Regions from separate parts of the Solibacillus kalamii genome, predicted to be linked through region 3. Evidence: riboswitches for the same ligand, from Rfam matches in the RefSeq annotation. Region 3 holds a riboswitch; each other region holds the start of a gene.

Region 1 (5,816 bases), on a different contig from region 3:
GAATCGCAATCCAACGTGCCGTTTCATTCGCGTTGAATGCTTCATACTCTGTTGTTGTAATTTCCCCTTTTCGCCATAAACTACGGTTTTTCTTAACTTCTGCAGATTGCGGGAAGCTCCCGATTGTTGTTGTCGGATAGTCTGGTAACTGTAAAAAGGCACGTTGTAGCTTACTGCGCTTGTCGTAGTTATCAGTTCGTTTAAATGCTTCCGGTGTTAATTCGTTTACTTGTGCATGTACAGCTTTCTTTTTTCTCGATTCATGAAGTGCCAATGTGCGGATTGCTTTTTCGCTTTCTAAAAATGCCTGGATATGAGGGACTTCGGGCTGAAGAATTTTCCCTTTGATCATTTGCAGTTCCGTTATTTTTTCATTGGCGAATGCTAAAGCATTTAGCAGCTCTGGCACAATGCCATCCTCTCCTGCTGTTGTAACTGGCACATGCTGAAGACTGCACGATGTTTGTAGATAGATTGGTGAAAATGGTACATAGGAACGTATTTCCGCTATTAGTGCCAACTGCTTCTGCAGCTCGGCTCTCCATATGTCCCGACCATTAATAATACCTGCATATAGAACTTTATCTTTTGGAAAACCAAACTTCTTTAACGCTGCTAGATTTTCATTTTTCCCATGAACAAAGTCCAGTCCAAAGCCATCAACAGGCAAATCAATCAATGTTTCATAGTCGGATAACGCTTCAAAATAAGTTGTGCAGATCGTTTCAACTGTCAGTCCGTTTAATACTTGATGATAGAAATGCTGAACTAATGCTATTTCTTCGGACGTAAGGTCTTTTGTAAGGCTTGGTTCTTCAAGCTGGATCGACGTTGCACCACTTGCTTCCAACGACTGAAGCAACTCTTTATATACCATTACCAGCTGCTGAATATAGTGTTGTTTTTGTTCTTGGCCAATACCTTTCGTCAGTTTATAAAATGTAAATGGACCGATAATAGTCACACGAGGGATTATGCCGAATGTTTCGATTGCCTCCTGAATATATTGCGCGTAAACATTGTGTTGCAATGCCAGTTGCTGTCCTTCGTATTCAGGTACAATATAGTGATAATTCGTGTTGAACCATTTCGTCATTTCACTTGCCACCACATTTTCAGCACCGCGCGCCATTGCAAAATACGCTGTTAAATGATGCTGCAATGATAGATGGTCGTATCTAGATGGAATCATATTAAACATAAAGGCTAAGTCAAGCATACGGTCATAGTATGTAAAATCTCCTACCGTTAAAATATCCAGCCCTAAATCCTGTTGCTGCTGAAGTTGAGCGATGCGTAAGTTTTTCATTTCCTGTTCAAAACTTCCTAAAGACAATTGTTCTTTCCAAAACGCCTCTGTTATACGCTTCCATTCACGATTTTGTCCAATATACGGATAGCCAATTACTGCTGTTTTCATAAACAATTCCTCCTTAAATTTGTTACATAAAAACCAAAACCCCTCTTTCAAAATGAAAGAGGGGTGTGAATGTTTAAGAGATTGACAATAAAAACCTTTGCATAATCAAAGGAGTTCTGTCTCACTTTCGCACAAAATCACCACCTATTTCCACGTAGGTATTGGCGTGTACTAGTTTCCGGCAGGTCTCCTGGCTCATCATCAACGTTCTTGTGACCCTTCCCATCAATAGACAGTGGTTGAATATCACGAACTCCGATTTACAGTTGCGGGACAGCACCAGACTTTCACTGGTTTCCCTTTTAAGCTTGTTCTCACAAGCACCGTAACTTACACAGTATGCAATTTCGTATACTATATCATAGAATTTGAGTTTTGAAAATTCTTTTTATTTAGCGTCCTATACGAGGATATGCGGGGTTGAAATGATTTCAGTGGATGCTGTGTGCTTTTTATTAGAAGAAATTTGTTTATTTTAGCACTTCTTCGGATGATTTTAGAAAAGTTGACATACTTATTAGCTAATCTGGAACTGATTTTAGCATATCCTGCTCCTTTATTAGAAAATCAGCAACTTATTAGAAAATCGGTGGATTTATTAGCACATTTAAATTTTTATTAGAAAAGCCCTCACTCAGCAAAAAACTTGCTCAAAAAGCAGCTGCACTTTTTTCGCAAGTTAATCTAACATTTCACTATTATTTTAGACGTTCTTCAATGAGTGCTTCCATATCACTTGCAATCGTTTCATATGGAACACCATCTTCGCCTGTGCCATAGCCTGAATAGTTTTTCACGGCGATTCCTTTTTCATCAACTAGGAAAAATGTATCGGCATGGATAACTTGATCGTTCCCTTCAATCGACTGGACAGGTGTTTTAAATGAGTTTCTGCCAAACTGCTCAATAAATTTTTGATCGTATCCTGTCAGCATATGCCATTTTGATTCATCCACTGGTGTATGGCGCGATAAATATTCTGTCAAACGCGCCGGTGTGTCGTAGTCCGGATCAACGGAAAACGCGACAATTTTATAATCTTCCAGCCCTTTTTTCTCGAGATGATCCTGGACACGGGTCATATTCATTGTCATTGGCGAGCAAATTGTTGTACAGCTTGTGAAGATGAACATTGCAAGCCATGGTTCCCCTTTTAGGCTGTCCAGTGTCACTTCATTGTTCCGGTGATCGGTCATCGTAAACTCGCTAATTTCAAAGTTGGTCGTCGGTTTAAACTGATAATTGCTGCATGCTGTAAGTACAGTTGCTGCCAAGAGCATAAGTGCGAATACTATGTTTTTCGTTTTCATTTCTCTCTCTCCACTCTTTGAACATTACTCTCATCTTACCCAATATTTAGTATATTCTCAATAGTTATTGGAAGAAAGGACGTGTGTCAACATTGTGAAGAGTTTCTCACGCTCTATCTGCAGGATGATGTAATGATACGAGTGCTGTATGAATCGCTTCAAGTTTTGTTTCTATCCGATACAGTAAATAAAAAGATATAAAGATCGGAAACGTTACTTCCTGAAGAATGGCAATCCACTGGTCCATTATAATCCCTCCATTTTTATTTAAAGAAGCCGGCAAAGCATCACACTTCGCCGGCCTTGCTATTAGCTGATCAGTTCAATTGCTGTTACATTACGCTCAACGATACGCGCAGATTTTTTTACATTGAACAAAAATCCGTCTTTCGAAAATACCGCCTGATCAATAATTGTTTGCATCGCTGCATTCACTTCAGCCTCCGTTAAATTCGGCTTCGGATCATTAATATTGATCGTCATCGTGCTTCCTGCAATGTTGGCAAATGTTAATTGTAAAACTTGTGCCATAAGCTCACCTCCTTTTCTTTACTACACTTGATTAAGCTGTAATCGTTTCTTTCTGCGTTTTCACAGATTCGATATAATCGTAATCTGTTAAGCCGACGATTGTTGTCCCAACTGTGTATAGCTGCTGGGCTGTTGCGTTTCTTTCCAAGTTACGGAATGTGGAACTTTTAATCATCGGCTCATTAAATTCATCAAGCCCTATCTGATAATAAACTGTCAACGTCGCAGATAAAAATCCGAATTCATTCATGTTTCTCACCTCCTTGCCCTATATATGTCATGATTTACAGAAAAAAGGGACAATGACGATGAAAAAAATTACAAAAACTTATATAATAGACAATAATGAGGTTTATCACCAATAGATTAGTAGAAGAAATTTCGTAGACAATATTAAGTAATGAGGTGAACATTGTGGGCTTAGATGGCTGGTTTTTATGGTTTATTTTATTTTGGGTTGTAGTATTGATTTCGCTTATGGGGATTGGCGGCTTTTTTATGTTCCGCAAGTTTTTGAAGGCCCTGCCGAAACAGGATGGTAAATCGGATTTAGATTGGCAAAACATATACTTAGATAAAACGATTCATCTATGGGGTGAAGATGAAAAACAATTACTTACCGAGCTTGTTAGTCCTGTACCAGAGTTATTCCGGCAAGTTGCCAAAGAAAAGATTGCCGGTAAAATCGGTGAAATCGCCCTGAATGAACGTGCCACAAAAATCGACTTGGACTTAATTATTCGTGGCTATATTATCGCTTCGCCAAAGCGCGACCATAAGTTTTTACGTAAAAAGCTCGATGAAATGAGAATTGATACGACGAATTATGATCATTTATTTGAGACGTAAAACGAAAAAGACTGTCTTTAAAAGTATAAAACTTTTAGAGACAGTCTTTTTTATGCGATAATATGCGATTTTTCAAGCTTCTTATATTTAATAAGCATACCGATTCGCCACGGCAAAATCATAGAGAACGCCAAGATAAAGAACATACCGGCCAGTTCACCGACATCAAATGTATCGGCAAATATTAATTTCAAAATAATACGTAGTACTAGTAATCCCACTAATATGAATGGAAATGCTTTAGATTGCTTCATATAAATTGCGCCGTCTCGCACTTCAAACTTCGACGTTAAGATTAATACAGATGAAAATAACAAGCCTAGTGCGGCCGCTTCTACTATTTGAATTGGCGCTACACGAAATTCCTCAAAGATAAACATCAGTGCACCTGTTGACATCGCAAAAGGCGGGATGAGTATTTTTTTTGTGGATACCGGCTTTTTTTGTGCACGTAGTCTAATGAACATTACAAATGAACCCATTAAGACTGCCATAATCGTCGAACCAATTAATAAATAGTGAGAAGGTATACTGTCAAACATCATATTCCTCCTCTTGCATGAACGAGTGTAAAGTTAACGTATATACGATTCATGCACCCTTTTTACCTTATATTACTTTCCTTAGTATAGCACGGTCTTATTAAGCAGGGAACTGTTAGAATCCTTTAAAACCATCGAAAATCGGCAAGAGAAGATTAATGATATACGTCAATCCGTCAAAGAACAATAAAATGCCGACCGCAATCATAATATAGCCGCCAACTACTATGATTTTTTGGCTATGTGTGCGAATCCAGTTCATTCGTGAAATGAAGAATGACAATGTAAAGAATGGGATAGCAAAGCCTAAGTAGTATGCTAGCATATACCACATTGCAGAGTCGGGATTCGTTCCACCAAGGGTAATAATCGCTGCCAGTATTGGTCCTGTACAAGGTGTCCATCCCGCTGCAAAAGCTAGACCGATCAGCACCGAACCTAAATATCCGGATGGTCGGTTTTTGAACTGGAACTTGCGGTCTTTCATTAAAAAGTCAATTTGCAGCAGACCAACAATCATTAAACCGAATGCGACAATTAAAATGGCTCCAATTTGACGCAGTAAGTCCTGGTACTGAAAAAAGAAATCTTTCGCTAACGATGTTCCAAATCCAATGGCGATAAATATAATCGAAAATCCAAGCAAGAAAAATAAAGTATGTAAAATTGCGCGTTTTTGCATCATCCCTTTTTCGGCTTTCAGCTCATCGAGTGTCATACCGGTTATGTAGGACAAAAATGCAGGATAGAGCGGTAGCGTACATGGTGAAATAAAACTTAAAAACCCGGCACCGAACGCTAAAAGGATATTTAAATCTGTATTCATGCTGCTTCATTCTCCTTAACATTGATACCTTCATCGTACCAAATTTCCCCATACATTACTTGCTTTTTTAAATGAAAATTTTTTGACAGCATTTTGTGGTTGATTTGAAAGGTAAATGTGCGAAAGTGCCGCGCTAATGATTTAAAAATAAATGCTCTGTCTGCATGATTGGACTGACACTTTAGCACATTTGAGAAAAGAAGGGCGTGTTTTATTATCGAATCATATCAATAATAAAAAGACTGGAATAAATGAACGAGGTAAATAGGACCACAATTGAAATCGTAATTAATTGGAACTTCAGCGACCAGCGCCATACACATTCCTTTGGATAGCTT
Region 2 (5,816 bases), on a different contig from region 3:
CCATTAAAAATCCATAGAAAAACAGAACGTGTACAAGACCCATCTTCTTATCTTTTAATAGTTTTGACTGGCCGAATACTTTCTCGACAATATCCGACATACGTTCAGAAAATTTGTGATTGAACTCTTCTTTGCGACCAAGCTGAATGTAGTCATAACGTGTTTTCAGCAAATATGCGAATAACCCCAGCGCATAAAGTAACACGGCGAAAAATGCAATCCAGTTAATGATTAAAAATGTATTCATCCTTTTCCCCCCTAGAATACGAAGCTTTAAACCCCTTTGTTTATCTCATACACCCCGATAAACTATTTTTCCATATTAAACTATAAACCCATTGTAATAATGAATGAGCATTCAGTCAACAGATTTCGTCATTTATTCTGAAAATTAAATCAAAATATAAAAAATGCTAGTTAGACGATTTTACCGTCTTAACTAGCATTTTTCGTTCATTTAAATACGTCGCCACTACGAATATATTCAACATCCTGAATCGATAATCGATAGTTTACAACACGTGCTGCAGCAAATAAATAATCCGATAATCGGTTTAAATATTTTTGTACAACTGGTGAAACATCTTCAATTTCTTTCATTAAAGATACAGTTTCGCGTTCCGCACGGCGGGTAACTGTTCGAGCGATATGCAGTGTAGCTGCTGCAGGCGCTCCCCCTGGTAAAATGAAACGTTTTAATGGTGGCGCTTCTTCGGAAAGTGCATCGATACGGTTTTCCAAAACAGTGATCGGTTCTTCGGTAAGTTTGTAATGGCGTTCTTTCATAACATTTGCCAAGTCCCCGCCCCCATCAAATAATTCATGTTGAATGGCTGTTAAGTCGTCAATCAAATCCTTGAACTTTTCTTGATCCAATTCACTGACAGCTTTACCGATAAATGAATTCAGCTCATCAATTGTCCCGTATGCTTCAACACGCAGATGGTCTTTATCAACACGTCCTCCAATAATGCTCGTCTTTCCTGTATCGCCTTGCTTTGTATATAATTTCATCCATCCTCACCCTTTCGATTTAGTATTCTAGACTTTTGGAAAATTTCCTTTAAGTATTTTGACACTCTTTTTCCATGCGCACGCTTTTCACTTTAAGTTTTTTCACTTATTATAATGCTGTTTATATTTCTTAATCGCCTCGATCGTCACTTCAAAAACGACTCGGCCGATCAGTTTGCCGATTTCTGTAATAGGTCCGGCATACGGCATTTCTTCACCCTGTTGGGTAGCGGCAATCAATAGACTGTCCGTTGCGGTGCTTGTTGCTATCGTATTTGTTACTGAATCTTTTATTTGCTGATCTGCTAATGCTTTCGTTTTGGCTTCTGTTGCCGTAATCATCGCCTGAATAAATGCTTCATCTGTCAGCTTACCATTAATGATTACCCATGTATTAATCGTACCGATATGTGGCTCTTCTTCGCGCAAATATGTTTTCGTAACGTCAACACTGTTACCTACCCCTGCTGTTACCATGACAAGGATTTCTGCATTATTTTTCGAGAAATGACGAATTGCCGCGCAGCTTGTTTCCACGGCTGTCAGCATGACGACCGTATTTGTTGGAGAAAACGTGCGCTCTTTCAAAAATTGCTCCGTTTCCTCTTTCACATTATAAATATCGTATTCAGGAGCAATGGAACGGTTGAGTAATGTGTCATACCAGCCTATGCCGGCATTATGCACAGCTGATGAAATTACTTTTAGCGGTGCCTGTGCCCGATATTCGATATAGTCTTTAGTTATTTGAAACTTGTTGATATGGATTGCCGCAGCTTTTCGTTCCATTTCATTCGTTGGCAGCATCGTAATTTGCGGTTTTGGCAGCTCCGGATGGGGATATGTCGCAATTCGAGCCTGATACACATCGGCAATCTGTTCTTGCAGCACGACTTCATGCGGTTCGCCAAACGCCCGTACTTCACCATTTTCCAATAGCAGCAGCTCATCACAATAAAGCGATGCCAAGTTAATATCATGGAAAATCGAGACAACTGTCAGCCCATGCATCTCAACTTGCATCCGAATCATATCCAAAATCTGCTTTTGATGGGCGATATCCAAATGGTTTGTCGGTTCATCCAATAGAAGCAGCTCCGAATTTTGTGCAAGTGCCTGTGCGATAAATACCCTTTGCTGCTCGCCGCCGGATAAAAACTCCAAATACTGATTTTTATATTGCGAAACACCTGTGCTTTCCATCGCCCGCTGTACCGTCGTTTCATCTTCTTCCGTCCAAGATGAAAAAAAACCGCTCTGATGAGGGTAGCGTCCTAACGAAACCGCATCATATACACTGTTCGTAAATGCGCTTGCATTTAATTGGGGGAGTACGGCCATCTTTTTCGCTAATTGCTTGTTATCATAGCTTTTAAGAGGTTTCTCTTCAATGAAAATTTCGCCTGTTTCACATTTCAGCACACCACTGATCATCTTCAGTAATGTCGATTTTCCGCTGCCGTTTGGACCAAGAATCCCGAGAATTCTTCCTTTTTCCACGTGAAACGTCATATTTTTCACAACCGTTTTCCCACCGTAACCGCCGGATAGATTATTTACTTTTAACATTATGCAACAACCTTTCTACGTTGCTTGAAGAAGATATAGGCAAAGACAGGTGCGCCAATAAAGGAAGTAATAACACCAATCGGCAGTTCAATAGGGGAAATAATTGTACGTGATACTAAGTCACAAATGACGAGCAGGCTTGCACCGTTCAAAAACGACAATGTCAATAAATGTCGATGGTCTGCTCCGATTAGCAGGCGAATCATATGCGGTACTACTAATCCGACAAATCCAATTGTCCCGGATGCAGCAACAGCCGCTCCTGTTAGGATGGAACCACCCGCCAATATCATATACTTGCTGCGCTTAACATTTACCCCTAAATACTGGGCACGCTCTTCTCCATAAATCATCGCATTCAATTCACGGCGAGTCAGCCAAATAATTGCCGTACCAAGCACCATAAATGGTAGCACCATCCGGACATATGGCCACCCTCGCATCGATACACTTCCTAGAAGCCAGCCGATGATTTCTCGTAGCTGTTCACCAGTAAGTGCGACCATTAAGGAAATACAGGACCCTAAAAACGAGCTGAAAATAATTCCCGTCAAAATCAGCGTCTCCATTTTCATCGAACGGTCAACAAGTCTGGCAAATGTCAGGACGATGATCATCGTAAATGCAGCTCCAGCCATACTGAATACCGGCAATGTGAATACACCGAGCACCGGTATGGAAATGCCTAAAAAGATTGTCATTACCGCACCTACCGAGGCTCCTGATGAAATACCTAATGTGTATGGATCTGCCAAAGGGTTTTTAAGCAACCCTTGGAATGCTGCCCCCGCAATTGCTAAAGAAGCCCCGATTAATGCGGCTAAAATGACGCGGGGCATTCGGATTTTCCACAAAATACTGTATGCAACCGGATCTGTAGTTTTATCCCACAATGTCGAAAACGGAATATTAACAGACCCGAACGAAATGCCAATCCATATACTGCTTAAAAGCAATCCAATCGATAGTACATAGGCGATTGAATATTTTTTATTCATTGAATACCTCTGGATAAATTGCTTCTCCTATTGATTCAATACCTTCTACAATACGCGGACCTTGTCGACTTGTCGTATCGCTATCGACTAATTTCACATTGGCGTTTTTCACAGCATCCATTTCTGCATATGCATCATTTTCCTCGATTGCTGCCAAGTCGTTTTCATATGTTACTAAAATGATATCCGGATTGCTCTTTACAAATTGCTCCGAGCTGTACTGCGGCCACCCGAGTTCCGGAACGGCATTTTCTACATTTAATACTTCAAGCATTTCACTAATGAACGTCTCCTGTCCAGCAACATATAGTTTTGGATCTGTCCCAACAACAACAAATACGGACTTCTCTTCCAGGTCGGCTACTTTCACTTCAATTTCTTCAATCCCCTCTTTAATGGAGGCGATCATTTCTTCTGCTTCTTTTTCTTTATTCGTCAGCTTGCCAATTTGTTCGATTGTTTCATATGTTTCTTCAAATGTTTTCGCATCTTTTACAACAAATACAGGAATTCCTATTGATTCAAGCTGAGCAATCGCCTGTTCATTGAAACTGTACAATCCCGATTCATGTGCGACAACTAAGTCGGGCTGCAGACTGATTATTTGTTCTAGATTAAATTCCATGCCGCCAACTGATTCTTTAGATAATGCTGCTTCAGGATATGTATCATTGTCGTTCACAGCGATAATTTCATCGTTTAACCCTAGTCCGAATAAAATTTCCGTATTGGATGGAGCCAATGTAATAATGCGCTCTGGTGCTTTTTCAAGCGTGATTTCTTTGTCCAAGGCATCTTTTATAGTTACCGGGAATTGTGCTGCTTCAGTTACTTCTGTATTGTCTTTTGCTGATTGTTCATCTGTTGCTTTTTCCGAGTTGCATGCCGCCAATGTTAATGTAAGTAATGCTGCGGAAGATAGCAGTTGCCATTTTTTCAAAATAAATAACCTCCAAAAATTTCGTTGTATAATTTTCTACAAAAATAAAAAGCTTCCTACTAAAAATGAAGGAAGCTTTACGTATGCAAATAAAATTCAATGGAAAAAGAATTTATCCGCCACATCCTATCCTCGTAGGTTTATTTTAGGGCATTATAAAGGCAGGTCTCCTGGCTTATGCATAACGTTGATAAACGCCTTCCCGAAAGTTTTTCAGTGGCATACTGCTCTCAACTAGCATTTACAGTGGCGGGACCGCATCGGAATTGCACCGATTTCCCTTTTACTCCTTACTCTATCAGTGAGCAAGAACCTTTATCGTCCATATAAAATTAATAGCTCTATTATAGCTGATATTCAGAAAAATGTGTGCTCAATCGCCAAAGTTTCAGATAATTCTTCTTATTTCGCTGAAATTACGAATAAAAGAATTGCTTACCCCTTTGCTTTTAAGCTTTTTTCAATTGCCGTTTCAGCTAAACGTTTAATCGTAATGTCATCCATTGGCGGATTGTGCAGACCTGCACGGACATCACGGTAATAGCGTTGAAGCGGATTTGATCTTTGCAGGCTTTTTGCCCCAACAAGACGCATCGCTTTATCGACAACTTCGATTGCTGTATTTGTCACTACATGTTTCGCAATATTAATTTCATTGACTAGTGTCGCCTTTTTAATCGGGTCATTATATAGTCCCGCAACTCCGTAAATCGTAAAGCGTGCTCTCGTCAACGCCAAATCCATTTCTCCGATCAGCGTTTGTACATTTGGCAGCTGGGCAATCGTTCCTTGAATACTGTTCGGGGAATGGCTATTCGCAAAATTAACTGCGTAATCTCGTGCAGCCTGGGCAATGCCTAAATAGGTTGCCGGGATAAGCAGCAACCAGCCGTTCAGTTTAAATCCGGTTGAATAATTCGGAATTTCCACTAAGTTTGTTTTATCAACTCGTACATTATCGAGCACTAAATCATCGCTTCCCGTACCACGCATTGACGCAACATCCCATGTATTTTCGACCGATACCCCTTCTGTCGTTTTCGGAACGAGGAAAAATCCTAGCTGTCCCTCATCTTCAATCCATGCCGAAACTAAAAAATAGTCGAGGTCCGGTGCACCGCTCGTATAGTTTTTACGTCCATTAATTACATAATAATCCCCATCACGTTTTGCTGAAGTTCCCGGTCGTCCGCCACGTACTGGACTTCCCATCGCAAACTCGCTTACCGCACGATTGACTGTCGCGCCATTTGCAACCTGTTTACCAAACCAGTCGAGCTTTTGTTCATCCCAGT
Region 3 (5,816 bases):
ATGCCCGCTTCAATCGCATCATCCGTAAAAATCATGCTGCGTCCCAATTCGAAGTCTGCCGAAGCATGGATAACCCGGCGAACGACAAGCCATTGTTCATCTGTAAAAGAATGTTCACCCATTTCTTCTTTAATGATCGCAAAACTGTAATCATAAATTTTGTCCGGGTCTACTGTTAGTGGTACGAAATCTGTATTAAAATTCATATTTGCCATTGTTATTTGCCTCCTAATTTTTCAAACACTTTCTCAAATGAAGTGCATATATTTTTATATTGTATTTTTGGTCTTTTAATTAAGATGACGGGAATACCAATTTCAAGAGCAGCATCCATCTTTTCGTCTACTGAACCGACTTTCCCGCTTTCCTTTGTAATAATAAGTGTTGTGCTGAATTGTTCGTAAAGCGCTTTATTCAGTTCTTTTGAAAACGGGCCTTGGATTGCGATAATATCGCGCTGCTTCACACCAAGGTCATCGCATTTATCCATATTCTCTTTATTTGGCAGCATCCGGCAGACAAGACGAATATTTTCGTTATGTAATAATTGTTCCGTAAAAACAGCGAGCGTTTTACTGCCTGTCGTCAACATAATTGTTCCTGAATGTGCGGATGCAGCGATTGCCGCTTCTATATATGTTTCCACTTCCGTAACGAGCGGATGTACATAACTTTGCTGCGGACGTTCATATCGAATATAGGGAATACCCGTTAAATTTGCAGCGGCCATCGCTGTTTTGGAAGCCTCTTCTGCATACGGATGACTTGCATCTACCACCGTTGTTACCCGCCGTTCTTCAATTAGTTCCATCATTTGCTGAGCTGTTAAACGACCGACATGGTACGGAACATTCGCTTCCTGTAGACTCGCTGCAGCAGATTCCGTAACGACAGTCGCCACCAATTCATGTCCTGCTTGCATTAATTGAACCGCCAGCTCTCTTGCATCACTTGTTCCAGCTAAAAATAAAATCATCTTTTCACCTAATCTCCACAAGGGGCCTCTTCCACTTTAATTTTGCATGACATATCAACATAATTGAAATTCAGGATTTTTTTTACACGTTTAAAATATTTGAAGAAACGTTCATTCGGATGTGCATTTTCTTTATAGTCCGCAACGATATCTGTTAGTAAAGGAATCAATTTTTCGGGATCGATCCCTTCAAGGACAGGTTGTGCTGCATGTGCTGTTCGTCCAACTGGTTTGGAACCGATAAACAAATCAAACTTTTTCTTGCGGTAAACAATACCGATATCATCAAAAACCGCACGATAACATGCCATTCCGCAACCGTTAAAACCGACATGCAGCTCTTTCGGCATTTTAATGCCACCGAGCGTTTCCATAATCTGTTCCGCATATGGAATGGATTCCGCTTTTTCGCCGTAACAGAAATCACACGCCTTGACGATCACTACGTCACCGACAGGTTGAACGAGTAATCCTGTTTGTTCCACTTTCTTGACAAGTTTTTCAGGTGAATCCGTCGGTACCTTCAGTACAAGACGGTGATCAGGGGTATACTCCATCGTACCGTGTTCTCCGACTACTTCTGCCAAAGTAATCATTTGGGCTGGTGTAATCATTTTATTGGCAACACCCGGTGATACAGCAAACTCAAAGATGGATTCAACTTGTTGCTGTACTAAAAACGGATTTTCTTCAACTTTTACAGCTGACGTTTCTTTATGTACGAGCGCTAATGCTTCATTTGCAAGCTGTAATGTGCTTATGTTATTAACTGTTGGTATAGCTATTTTTTTCTCGATAGCTACGATTTTTTCGTAGCCTGTCTCCGCTTCACCCGTTTCCTGGTCCAATGCCCATGGTTCCGCTTCTTTTTTCAATCGTTGATGCGGTTTTAATAGTTGTTTTTCTTGCCCTAAAGTATATTTTCGCTGATAACCACGCGGTGTAATGATTTTATTATCGTAGTAAAATGTTGAGGAATTCCCCACGACGACCGTTGTCAGCATTCCGATATCATGTTCCAGCATCTCCTCTAATGTTGTTAACACAATGTCCTGCGTATCCCGATAGGCAGCTTTTACTAATCCGACAGGTGTATCAGGTGAACGATACTTAAGCAATATTCGTTGCGCTTCAACAATTTGTCTTGTCCGTCTGCCGGATTTAGGATTGTAAAACGCAACGACAAAGTCTGCCATTGCAGCTGCCTCAATCCGTTTTTCGATGACCGTCCAAGGTGTTAAATGGTCACTTAAACTAATTGTGCACGAATCATGCATAACCGGGGCGCCAAGTAAACTTGCACAGGAGTTAATCGCTGATATACCCGGAACAACTTCTACTTCAATCCCTTCTTTTGCAGTCCAGCCCTTTTCGATTAATACTTCATATACGAGGCCCGCCATTCCGTAAACACCAGCATCACCACTGGAAATAACAGCAACTATATGGCCGGCTTCAGCCTGTTTTACAGCTTCCTGTGCGCGTGAAACTTCTTCAGTCATGCCAGTACTGACAATGGTTTTCGCCGTCACTAAGTGCTCAATCAGTTCAACATACGTTTTGTAGCCCATAATGTGATCACTTTGCTGCAGTGCATCGACTGCACGTTTTGTTATATGTTCCCGATCTCCAGGTCCGAACCCTACAACAAAGATCTTTCCTTTTTGCATGTAAATACCCTCCCTATAGAAAAATACATTTCGCACCAAATAGGACATGATGATAATTTTTCTTATGTGGATTTCATTAAAAACTAGTATTGCTTATCCACTAAGAAATAAAAAAAGCCCGCACCTCTCGTTAGAAAGAGGTACGGGCATGTGAAATTAATACTAAAAAAGTATAGAAAAACACAAAAACAATTACTTGTTTCGCCTATACTTCTCCCTCCGAAAAGTAAGTATCGTTTAAATAAGCAGGTTTCCTGGCTTAAGCTTCCTTTTACTTTCACATCTTCCCATCTTTACGACAGTGATTCATTGTGATTTCATCAGCTATTACAGTAGCGGGGGCTGCATTAGTCTTTCACTAATTTCCCTTTTACCTTACAAAATTCTGTAAGCACTTATTTAAATTGCAAATTATTAAATTATTATAAAAATAACATAGTCTACTAAAAAATGATAGGGTAATTATTATCTTCATAAGCTTTTGAGCATAAATGAAGCGTTTATTAATCGTGTATTAGGTGTTTTGTACATAAATTTAGTATCCAACTAATCAAAGGTTGTTTAATTTCAATTATTCACTTTATTATTTTCCTGTCACGGGTTCATTTAGCTTTTTTACATAGGCTACGGCATCATTTATAGATGTGACAGCAATAATGTTGATATTAAGTTGCTCATTTATTTTTACTTCCTTCGCCTCTTCTTCATTTTCCATAGGTATAAGAATATGTGAAAAGCCGCTTTGTTCAGCAATTAAGGTTTTCGCCTTTATCGAACCAATTTCCTTCACGTTTCCTTTGCTATCAATCGCACCCGTTACCGCCATCGGTATGTTATTGTGGAATTCACCGTTTTCGATAAGACCGCTTAACACAGTGGCAAGTCCTGCACTGTCACCTTCTATATCGTCTCTCTTTAAAAATTGATCGATAGCTGTTGATTTCTCAGGCAAGTGGGCAATGACATTTTCCTTCATCGTTTCAAAATGATTCACTGTAGGACGTATATATCCGAGCAACTCTTCATTTTTTGAACGGTACCTGATTTTATTCGTGACCACTTCGGCATCTAAAACTTCTTTATCACTTGAATATTCTATAGTTTTTATTAGATAATCCAAATCTGTAATATATGGTGCTTCAAACATTTCCACTGCAAGTACATGGATACCTGAATTTTCTACAATTTCAAAAGGCTCATTATAGGAGATCAGAAAATAAGTATATTTTTCATAATTGATCAGTCGACTTTCAAACACAATTAACAGTGCTAGCACAAAAAAAATCCCCGAGAAAATTCCTTTCAGCCTTTTGTTATTCCGGTATAGAAAGAACCCGGAAAGTGAGATTACCGAGCCCACTATAATAAAAGCTATTAATTGAAAACCGCTAATCTTATCTAAATAATATGCTAGTAAACCAGCTATGTATAAAATGAAAGGGAGCACAATTAAAGTAATAGGTTTCAATATTTCAGCTCCTTATGCTAAACGACAGCAGGACTTTCATAAACAATCCAATTAGTTGTTTTTGTACATTTAGTTGATTTTAATAAATGTCTTAATAATGCTGCCTCAAATTTTTTCACATTCCATTCATACCGGTATTTTTTATGCCAATCCTCGATTTCTATGTAATGCAATTCTTTTAACCACGTTACCAATTGCTCATCCGTCAGTCCCTTATCCAGTAATGCATCAATGACCGGTAACATACGTTCTTCTTCCTCATCGATTAAAGCATATTCAGTATGAAGACAGCTTTTTAAACTTTGTAATGCATTCCATAATAATTGAGAATCCATCATCAACGGATGTCTAATTGCTTCTGTTAATAAATCACTTCCATGTGCAACCCCATGTGCCCAGCCCTTCGTATTGACAAATCCCCGGTAATCACTTTCAAGAAATAAATAATGAATACTTCTGTGAATTACCTCAATAATAAGTTCTTCCGGTAAACTTCTCTTTTCACGATCTTTCCCTAAAATAAGAGTGATGACAAGTGCTGAAAACGATCTCATAAACACATCATCAGAAATTCCATAATCCGTAATATTTAAATAAAGATGCTCGTCATCCAAACATGTTTTCAGTATGGTAACTAATTGTTCTTCAGTAAATTTTCCATTCAGAATTAATTCGCAAAATCCCCGATAAATTAAGTTGTCACGTAAATAGCCATCCGGATTTCCAATATTTTTTAGCATGAACTGGATTAATTCGTTAAAATCAATTGAATCCAGATTAATCGAATTTTTTACAATTTCTTCTAATTGTTCTTTCATCAAATTTTATTGCTCCATTTCAAAAAGCTTCTTTAATGGATCAGGAATTTTCGCAACTCTTTTCTTTTCTAAATTGAAAAAGCATCCTGATTGTTTTCCGATGCAATGACTATGCTTTTCCGTTGTAATTTCCAGTTCCATTTCCCAACTGGATTGCCCGATTTTCACCATCCAGCACCGGCCGACTGGTTGATCGAAAATTGTTAAAGGGGCTTTATATTCAATCTCTGTTTTCATCAAAATCGGGGATATTTGCACAGCCATCATCTCTGCTAATGGATAATGCTCATTTAAAAATGCCATACGTAAATCCTCAAACCAGCGTACATACACAATATTACTTACAATGCCCATCGCATCGATATCATAGGCGTTAATCTGAATCGGTTGTTCTGCCAATAATGTTTTCACAATATTTGTCCCCCTTAATTTCTCTCTTCATAACGAACCATAGACCAAAAACCGATATCCTCAAATCCAATCCGCTTATAAATGCGTCCGGCAGCCGGATTATCATAAAACAGACAGATTGATTTTCCTTCAGCGAGCAGGTCACGACAAAGCTTTAACATACAGTGCGTGGCATACCCTTTTTTTCCGTAACCTGGTCTCGTTCCTACGCCTACAATCATTGCAGACTGGGAATTCTCTGCAGTGGTAGATGCAGATGAAACCATTACTTCGTGTTCGTCACGAATAAAATAGGTGCGCCCTGTTTTAAACTTTTCCGCGCGTTCTCTTCCTTCAATACTAAAGGTACCCGTTGAAAATTCCGGAATCGATTTGAGCATTTCAATATTTTCCAAATAATTATCAGGCTTTAAATACGACACATCTGAAAAATTCAGATCTGAAATCGGCACCGTCAATTTTGTACATTTTGC
Region 4 (5,816 bases), on a different contig from region 3:
GCTCCAATAGCAGATGTAATGTGATCATAGCCAGGAGCTATATCAGTTGTAAGAGGGCCTAAAGTATAGAAAGGAGCTTCCTTACAAACTTCCAGTTGTTTGTCCATGTTTTCTTTTATAAGGTGCATTGGCACGTGTCCCGGTCCTTCAACCATAACCTGTACATCATGCTCCCAAGCAATTTTTGTTAGTTCTCCAAGAGTTTCTAATTCCGCAAATTGAGCTTCATCATTGGCATCTGCAATGGAACCAGGACGTAAGCCATCCCCTAAAGAGAAGGAAACATCATAAGTTTTCATGATTTCACAGATTTCTTCAAAGTGAGTATATAAAAAATTTTCTTTATGATGGTGAAGACACCATTGTGCCATAATAGATCCACCTCGGGATACAATACCTGTTAAACGTTTTGCTGTTAACGGAACATACCGTAAAAGAACCCCTGCATGAATGGTGAAGTAATCCACCCCTTGTTCGGCTTGTTCAATCAATGTATCACGGTAAACCTCCCATGTTAGGTCTTCAGCAACACCATTTACTTTTTCTAGTGCTTGATAAATAGGTACGGTACCGACAGGAACAGCCGAATTTCGAATAATCCATTCCCGTGTTGTGTGAATGTTTTTACCTGTTGATAGGTCCATAATATTATCAGCACCCCAACGTGTTGCCCATGTCATTTTTTCAACCTCTTCTTCGATGGAAGATGAAACAGCAGAATTGCCAATATTCGCGTTAATTTTTACATGAAAGTTACGACCTATTATCATGGGCTCTGATTCTGGATGGTTGATATTAGAAGGAATAATCGCTCGACCCTTTGCAACTTCATCCCGTACGAATTCAGGTTTCATATTTTCTCTAATTGCGATAAATTCCATTTCAGGCGTGATAATTCCTTTTCGTGCATAATGAAGTTGTGTAATATTTTTCCCTTTTTTAGCCCGTAACGGTTTCCGCTTTAAACCAGGAAACACGTTATGATTAGTACGAGGATCGTTTTTATCTTTATAACCATTATCCTCAGGCTTGATTTCACGACCATCATATTCCTCCACATCGCCACGTTCTTGAATCCATGTACTGCGAAGGGCAGGGAGACCTTTTGTAATATCGACAGAATAATCAGGGTCTGTATAAGGTCCGCTGGTGTCATACACACGTACTGGAGGATTTTCCTCTTCTCCAAACGTACCAGTTGTCGGGCTTAACTCGATTTCACGCATTGGAACCTTAATGTCAGGTCTAGAGCCTGTTACATATACTTTATTGCTACCCGAAAAGTTAGACATAATGGAAATACTTTGTTCGTTTAATGAAGATGGTGACATTGACATAATAAATCTCTCCTTTTTTGAATATAAGGACAAGAGATAGAGCACAACAGTGAGGAGCTTAAAAAAGCTTATGAAGTACATAAAAAAGCCGGTGTCCAATAAATGGTCGGACCCGGCTAATATGTATACAGAAGTAGTATTACTATAATACGATGCTAACTTCCCCACGCTGGTATGATCCAGATCAGGTCCCAAGAGTCAAGAAACTTCAACGTGTTTCATTCTCAGCCCAACTTATTGGACTCCCCTAGTTATTTCTATTCAATTTTATATTAGTATACATGAAACTACCTTGAGATAAAAGGGAAAATTCAGAAAAGTATTTGTTAGATGAATTACCTTACCGGATATTGATATCGTACTCATTTCGCATGCACATTACAAACCTCTGCATGTCTCGATGTTAAGAACAATAAAGAAACAAAACCCGAACGTATTATTATTTCTGATGAGTCAACATTCTCAGGAGGTGGACTTTTTTTAGATTTAAGGAATTCTGAATCAGAAAACGTTTTAATTCCTGCTTATTGAAAATCATCCTTGACGAAAAAAGTCGTTCGTCGTAAAGTAATGGTAAATTCATCAAGCATTAGGTGCCCGTTAAGGGAGAATAGGGAATAAAGTGAAAAGCTTTAGCGTAATCCCAACACTGTATAGAGGAGTTTCATAGCAAAACCCACTGGATTTACATCTGGGAAGGGGCTATGAAATTGTGAATCTGAGCCAGGAGACCTGCCTAAGTATGCTTACTGTTTATAGACACTGGATATGTCTGTAGTTTATTTGTTATCGAATAAACTGCAGGCTATTTTTATTGTCAAAAATACATTTAGATGGGGGAAACGAAACATGCAATTATTACAGCAAACAATTGATCAAATTCAAGAAATCGACCGACAAATGGAAGAAAAAGCACGTACGTACATAGACTCTTTAGCCAAACCGCCGCAAAGCCTAGGGAAGCTCGAATCACTAGCTCTGCAAATCGCCACAATTACGGGTGACCTTGCGCCTAAAATCGATAATAAAGCGGTGATCGTCATGGCTGCGGATCACGGGGTGTATGAGGAAGGCGTAACGCCAAATCCGCAAAGTACAACGGTTTTCCAAACATTATCATTTCCGAAAGGGACGACAGGGATGTGTACGATTGCGAAAATTTCGAATGCACAAGTCATCCCGGTAGATATCGGTGTCAAAGAAGATTTACCTCAAGATGCTGGGGTAATCATTAAAAAGGTCAAATACGGGACAGACAATATGGCGAAAGGTCCAGCAATGACACGAGAAGAAGCGATTCAAGCGATTGAAGTAGGAATTGAAGTCGCAACAGAAGCGATCCAAAACGGTATCAATCTCATTGGTACCGGGGAAATGGGTATCGGGAATACGACACCGAGTGCTGCAGTGCTTTCAGTGCTTCACGGCTGTGATCCGCTGGCAGTAACAGGCTTTGGAGCTGGTGTCGGAGCTGGCGGAATCGAATATAAAGCCGAAGTCATTCGAAAAGCGATTGCCTTGAATGAGCCGAACGCCGAAGATCCGATTGATGTTGTGGCAAAAGTAGGCGGTCTGGAAATTTGCGGGATGGCCGGAATCTTCCTTGCAGGCGCAGCAAATCGTGTACCGGTCGTTGTTGACGGGTACATTTCTACGGTTTCCGCATTAATCGCCTATAAGTTAAATCCGAATGTGAAAGCGTATTTGATTCCGTCACATTTATCGGAAGAGCCCGGTGCAAAAATTGCAGCTGAGCTTCTAGGATTAGAGCCAATGCTGCATATGAATATGAGACTTGGAGAAGGATCGGGTGCTGCACTAGCATTCCCGATTCTAGATGCAGCATGCTCGATGATTACGAATATGGTGACGTTGGAGGAAGCGGCAGCGCTTTTAGTAGCCAAGTAGAAAAATCATCAAGACATGAAATTCGTAAAATAAAATTACGTAAACGGGCTACATTAAAAGTGACAGTAACTTTTAATGTAGCCTTTTTAATGAATTCGGTATTCCCGGAAAATGAATGGCGTTTTCAGTCTATTCTATTTATTTTACCAGTAAAATACCAAATAGGCGAAACAATTCCGTTTATTTATCCAGTGAGGAAATCATAAAGAAAAGCCCTATCCAATCCGCTGAAAATGTTATGTGCGACCAAAACATTCGGGGAATGAATAGAACTTGATTTAATTTTACAGAAAATTCAGTGAAATGCAAGCAATTGTCCTGTCATTTGCATTCCTTCCGTAATATCCTATATTAACCAAATGTAAAAACATATTCGAAATGTTAATAATAGCTAAAAAAGTGCTTTTTGGATGGAACTTGGAATAAAGTAACCGGTAAATAGGGTAAGGAAAAGTAAGACCAATAAAAAGGAGAGGCGGGAGGGGCATTAAGAGAAACGGGGTGATCACTATTTCTCCGTATGTGAAAGGTCGTTTTTGAATATATTCGAGAAAAGGATGAGGATAATATGAATCAAATTTTCAAAAAAGATGAGTTTATTATTATTCCTTTTTATAAAGGGCGCAAGCAGGAATTTATGGTCGTCAATACGAAGAAGGAATTTAAAAATGGACATACGCACTTAAAGTCATTTAAGATGGCCAAGTATTTGATCAATCTTGCGCGTTGCCAAAAAATCAATTCCGGATTAAGACCATATTTATTAACAAGCCTTACAAGAATATCAGCAGACCGTGAATATATTCAAAAATTAGAAGAGCTTCTAGCCGTGAAAAGAAGTAAAGGGTCAAAAGCTTCCTATTATAATAAAGCAATCTAATTGTACGTAATAACGTCAATAAAAATAGATAGACCGCTTTTTCAAGAAATTGAAAGAGCGGTTTTTAGCATGTTTGGGGTGGAGCTCATCACCTGAGAACTTACAATTTAACTAAATCATTTTTAATAACGCTTCTTCGCCAATCATACCTTCTTCAATGCCGTACGCTCTCGCTTCGTATGTGACGGATTCCAGTGGCGCTTTAAGTAAGTCATCAATCGTTCGAACACCTACTGCACGACCCGCAATGATTTTACGATCGGCCAACTTTTCATTTAACAGACCAACATCGAGTGCACCACACATAATGTACCCATGCTCATTCGAAATCGTCAGCAATGTTGTTTTAGGTAATTGAACCGTTACCGCAGTAAATAAATGACCTTGAAGATCAATCGTTTCCGTATAGACGATAACCTTCTCCCCCTTTCATATAAATCATATGAAACAATTAGAAATTGGTACTTGTTTTTGGGGAAATTGTGCAGGTTACTTCAAAAGAGCGGCTTTGTTCCGCTTTTCTCAATATACTTTCTACAATAAGGTACTAAGTTCTACTTTCGGACCGGACTGTTCAACTTTCAAGCTAGAATCTTCTACTTATCCCGAAGCCTTCTACTTTTGAGCCGCTTTGTTCCACTTTCGCCAGTCCTCGTTCTATATTCATGACGCAGAGTTCTACTTTTGCCCCGGTCCTTTCTACTTTTGAGCCAGAACTTTCTACTTTCCAGGCCTTTAATTACATGCGGTGTAGAATAATACTTACAATCTCTTACAATTAATTCATATGAACTTAATATTCCACCCTTACACTAAGAAAAAATGTAAAGGTGGAATATTGTCTATGTCAAAGAAATTACTAGCTGCGGCTCTTATTGGAGCGGCGGTCACTACGCCTGCCATTGTCGCAGAAGCAGCGTTAAGTTTGGATGCTCGTTATGATTCCGGTGTACAAAATGAAGACGGCGGTACAACGGAAATTGTTGCGTACAATCCGCACACCCATTCAACGTATACCGTAAATGGCGAAACGAAAAAAATTGAAGCAATCGCCCTTGACTATATAAAAGATGAGGCCATGACGTTAAAGCCGTTCCTTTCGATCGATATCGCCAAAACAATTGCCACATTCGACCAAACATTTGAATACGGTGATTTAACAAGCATTACGGTACACCCGAAAGAAAATGTAATTGCGGTGTCGGTACAGGCAGAAGGCTACAATACTGCCGGTTATGCCGTTGTACTAACGGGGGATGGCAAGCTTCTATGCGCAACAAAAGTAGGCATCCAACCGGACAATATTACATTCACAACGGACGGGACGAAGCTTCTAACAGCAAATGAAGGGGAGCCGCGTGAAGGCTATGGCGCGGATATAGTTGACCCGATAGGCAGCGTTTCTGTCATTGATACAGCAAACGGCTTTGACGCATTAACAGCAGAAACGCTTTTCTTTGAAGCATTCGATACAGCAGAAAAACGTGCTGAGCTCGTTGCGGACAACGTCATTTTAAAGAAAAATACAAATCCTTCTGATGACCTGGAACCGGAATACATAGCAGTTAATGAAGCGAGCACAATGGCGTATGTCGCGTTACAGGAAAACAATGCCGTTGCCACAATTGATTTAACGTCAAATGAAGTAGTGTCTGTGAAAGGGCTTGGCTTCAAAGACCACAGCAAGCCCG

What was found. Region 3 has a riboswitch for cobalamin ahead of cobJ (precorrin-3B C(17)-methyltransferase). Riboswitches for the same ligand answer to the same signal wherever they lie in the genome.
Region 1: it holds a riboswitch for cobalamin, as region 3 does, so the genes downstream of both, metE (5-methyltetrahydropteroyltriglutamate--homocysteine S-methyltransferase) here and cobJ (precorrin-3B C(17)-methyltransferase) in region 3, are expected to answer to the same signal.
Region 2: it holds a riboswitch for cobalamin, as region 3 does, so the genes downstream of both, CBM15_RS03080 (ABC transporter substrate-binding protein) here and cobJ (precorrin-3B C(17)-methyltransferase) in region 3, are expected to answer to the same signal.
Region 4: it holds a riboswitch for cobalamin, as region 3 does, so the genes downstream of both, cobT (nicotinate-nucleotide--dimethylbenzimidazole phosphoribosyltransferase) here and cobJ (precorrin-3B C(17)-methyltransferase) in region 3, are expected to answer to the same signal.

Annotation. Positions count from the first base shown of each region.
Region 1 covers NZ_NHNT01000003.1:135,668-141,483, forward strand. Annotated here, with positions in the region: gene metE (5-methyltetrahydropteroyltriglutamate--homocysteine S-methyltransferase) at 1-1,420, opposite strand, end outside; cobalamin riboswitch at 1,584-1,763, opposite strand; gene CBM15_RS07635 (SCO family protein) at 2,119-2,730, opposite strand; gene CBM15_RS07640 (YvrJ family protein) at 2,837-2,977, opposite strand; gene CBM15_RS07645 (DUF2922 domain-containing protein) at 3,040-3,261, opposite strand; gene CBM15_RS07650 (DUF1659 domain-containing protein) at 3,293-3,511, opposite strand; gene CBM15_RS07655 (DUF2621 domain-containing protein) at 3,676-4,110, shown strand; gene CBM15_RS07660 (CcdC family protein) at 4,161-4,652, opposite strand; gene CBM15_RS07665 (cytochrome c biogenesis CcdA family protein) at 4,768-5,478, opposite strand; gene CBM15_RS07670 (hypothetical protein) at 5,693-5,816, opposite strand, start outside.
Region 2 covers NZ_NHNT01000001.1:658,481-664,296, forward strand. Annotated here, with positions in the region: gene CBM15_RS03060 ((Fe-S)-binding protein) at 1-247, opposite strand, end outside; gene CBM15_RS03065 (cob(I)yrinic acid a,c-diamide adenosyltransferase) at 454-1,014, opposite strand; gene CBM15_RS03070 (adenosylcobinamide amidohydrolase) at 1,117-2,583, opposite strand; gene CBM15_RS03075 (FecCD family ABC transporter permease) at 2,583-3,581, opposite strand; gene CBM15_RS03080 (ABC transporter substrate-binding protein) at 3,574-4,521, opposite strand; cobalamin riboswitch at 4,665-4,853, opposite strand; gene CBM15_RS03085 (acyl-CoA dehydrogenase family protein) at 4,957-5,816, opposite strand, start outside.
Region 3 covers NZ_NHNT01000007.1:156,359-162,174, forward strand. Annotated here, with positions in the region: gene CBM15_RS11770 (precorrin-8X methylmutase) at 1-215, opposite strand, end outside; gene cobK (precorrin-6A reductase) at 218-976, opposite strand; gene cobJ (precorrin-3B C(17)-methyltransferase) at 985-2,646, opposite strand; cobalamin riboswitch at 2,874-3,060, opposite strand; gene CBM15_RS11785 (S16 family serine protease) at 3,230-3,922, opposite strand; gene CBM15_RS11790 (DUF2785 domain-containing protein) at 4,132-4,932, opposite strand; gene CBM15_RS11795 (acyl-CoA thioesterase) at 4,939-5,343, opposite strand; gene CBM15_RS11800 (GNAT family N-acetyltransferase) at 5,358-5,816, opposite strand, start outside.
Region 4 covers NZ_NHNT01000008.1:38,910-44,725, reverse strand. Annotated here, with positions in the region: gene thiC (phosphomethylpyrimidine synthase ThiC) at 1-1,331, opposite strand, end outside; TPP riboswitch at 1,482-1,596, opposite strand; cobalamin riboswitch at 1,912-2,091, shown strand; gene cobT (nicotinate-nucleotide--dimethylbenzimidazole phosphoribosyltransferase) at 2,187-3,245, shown strand; gene CBM15_RS12120 (hypothetical protein) at 3,814-4,125, shown strand; gene CBM15_RS12115 (YunC family protein) at 4,237-4,539, opposite strand; gene CBM15_RS12110 (choice-of-anchor I family protein) at 4,970-5,816, shown strand, end outside.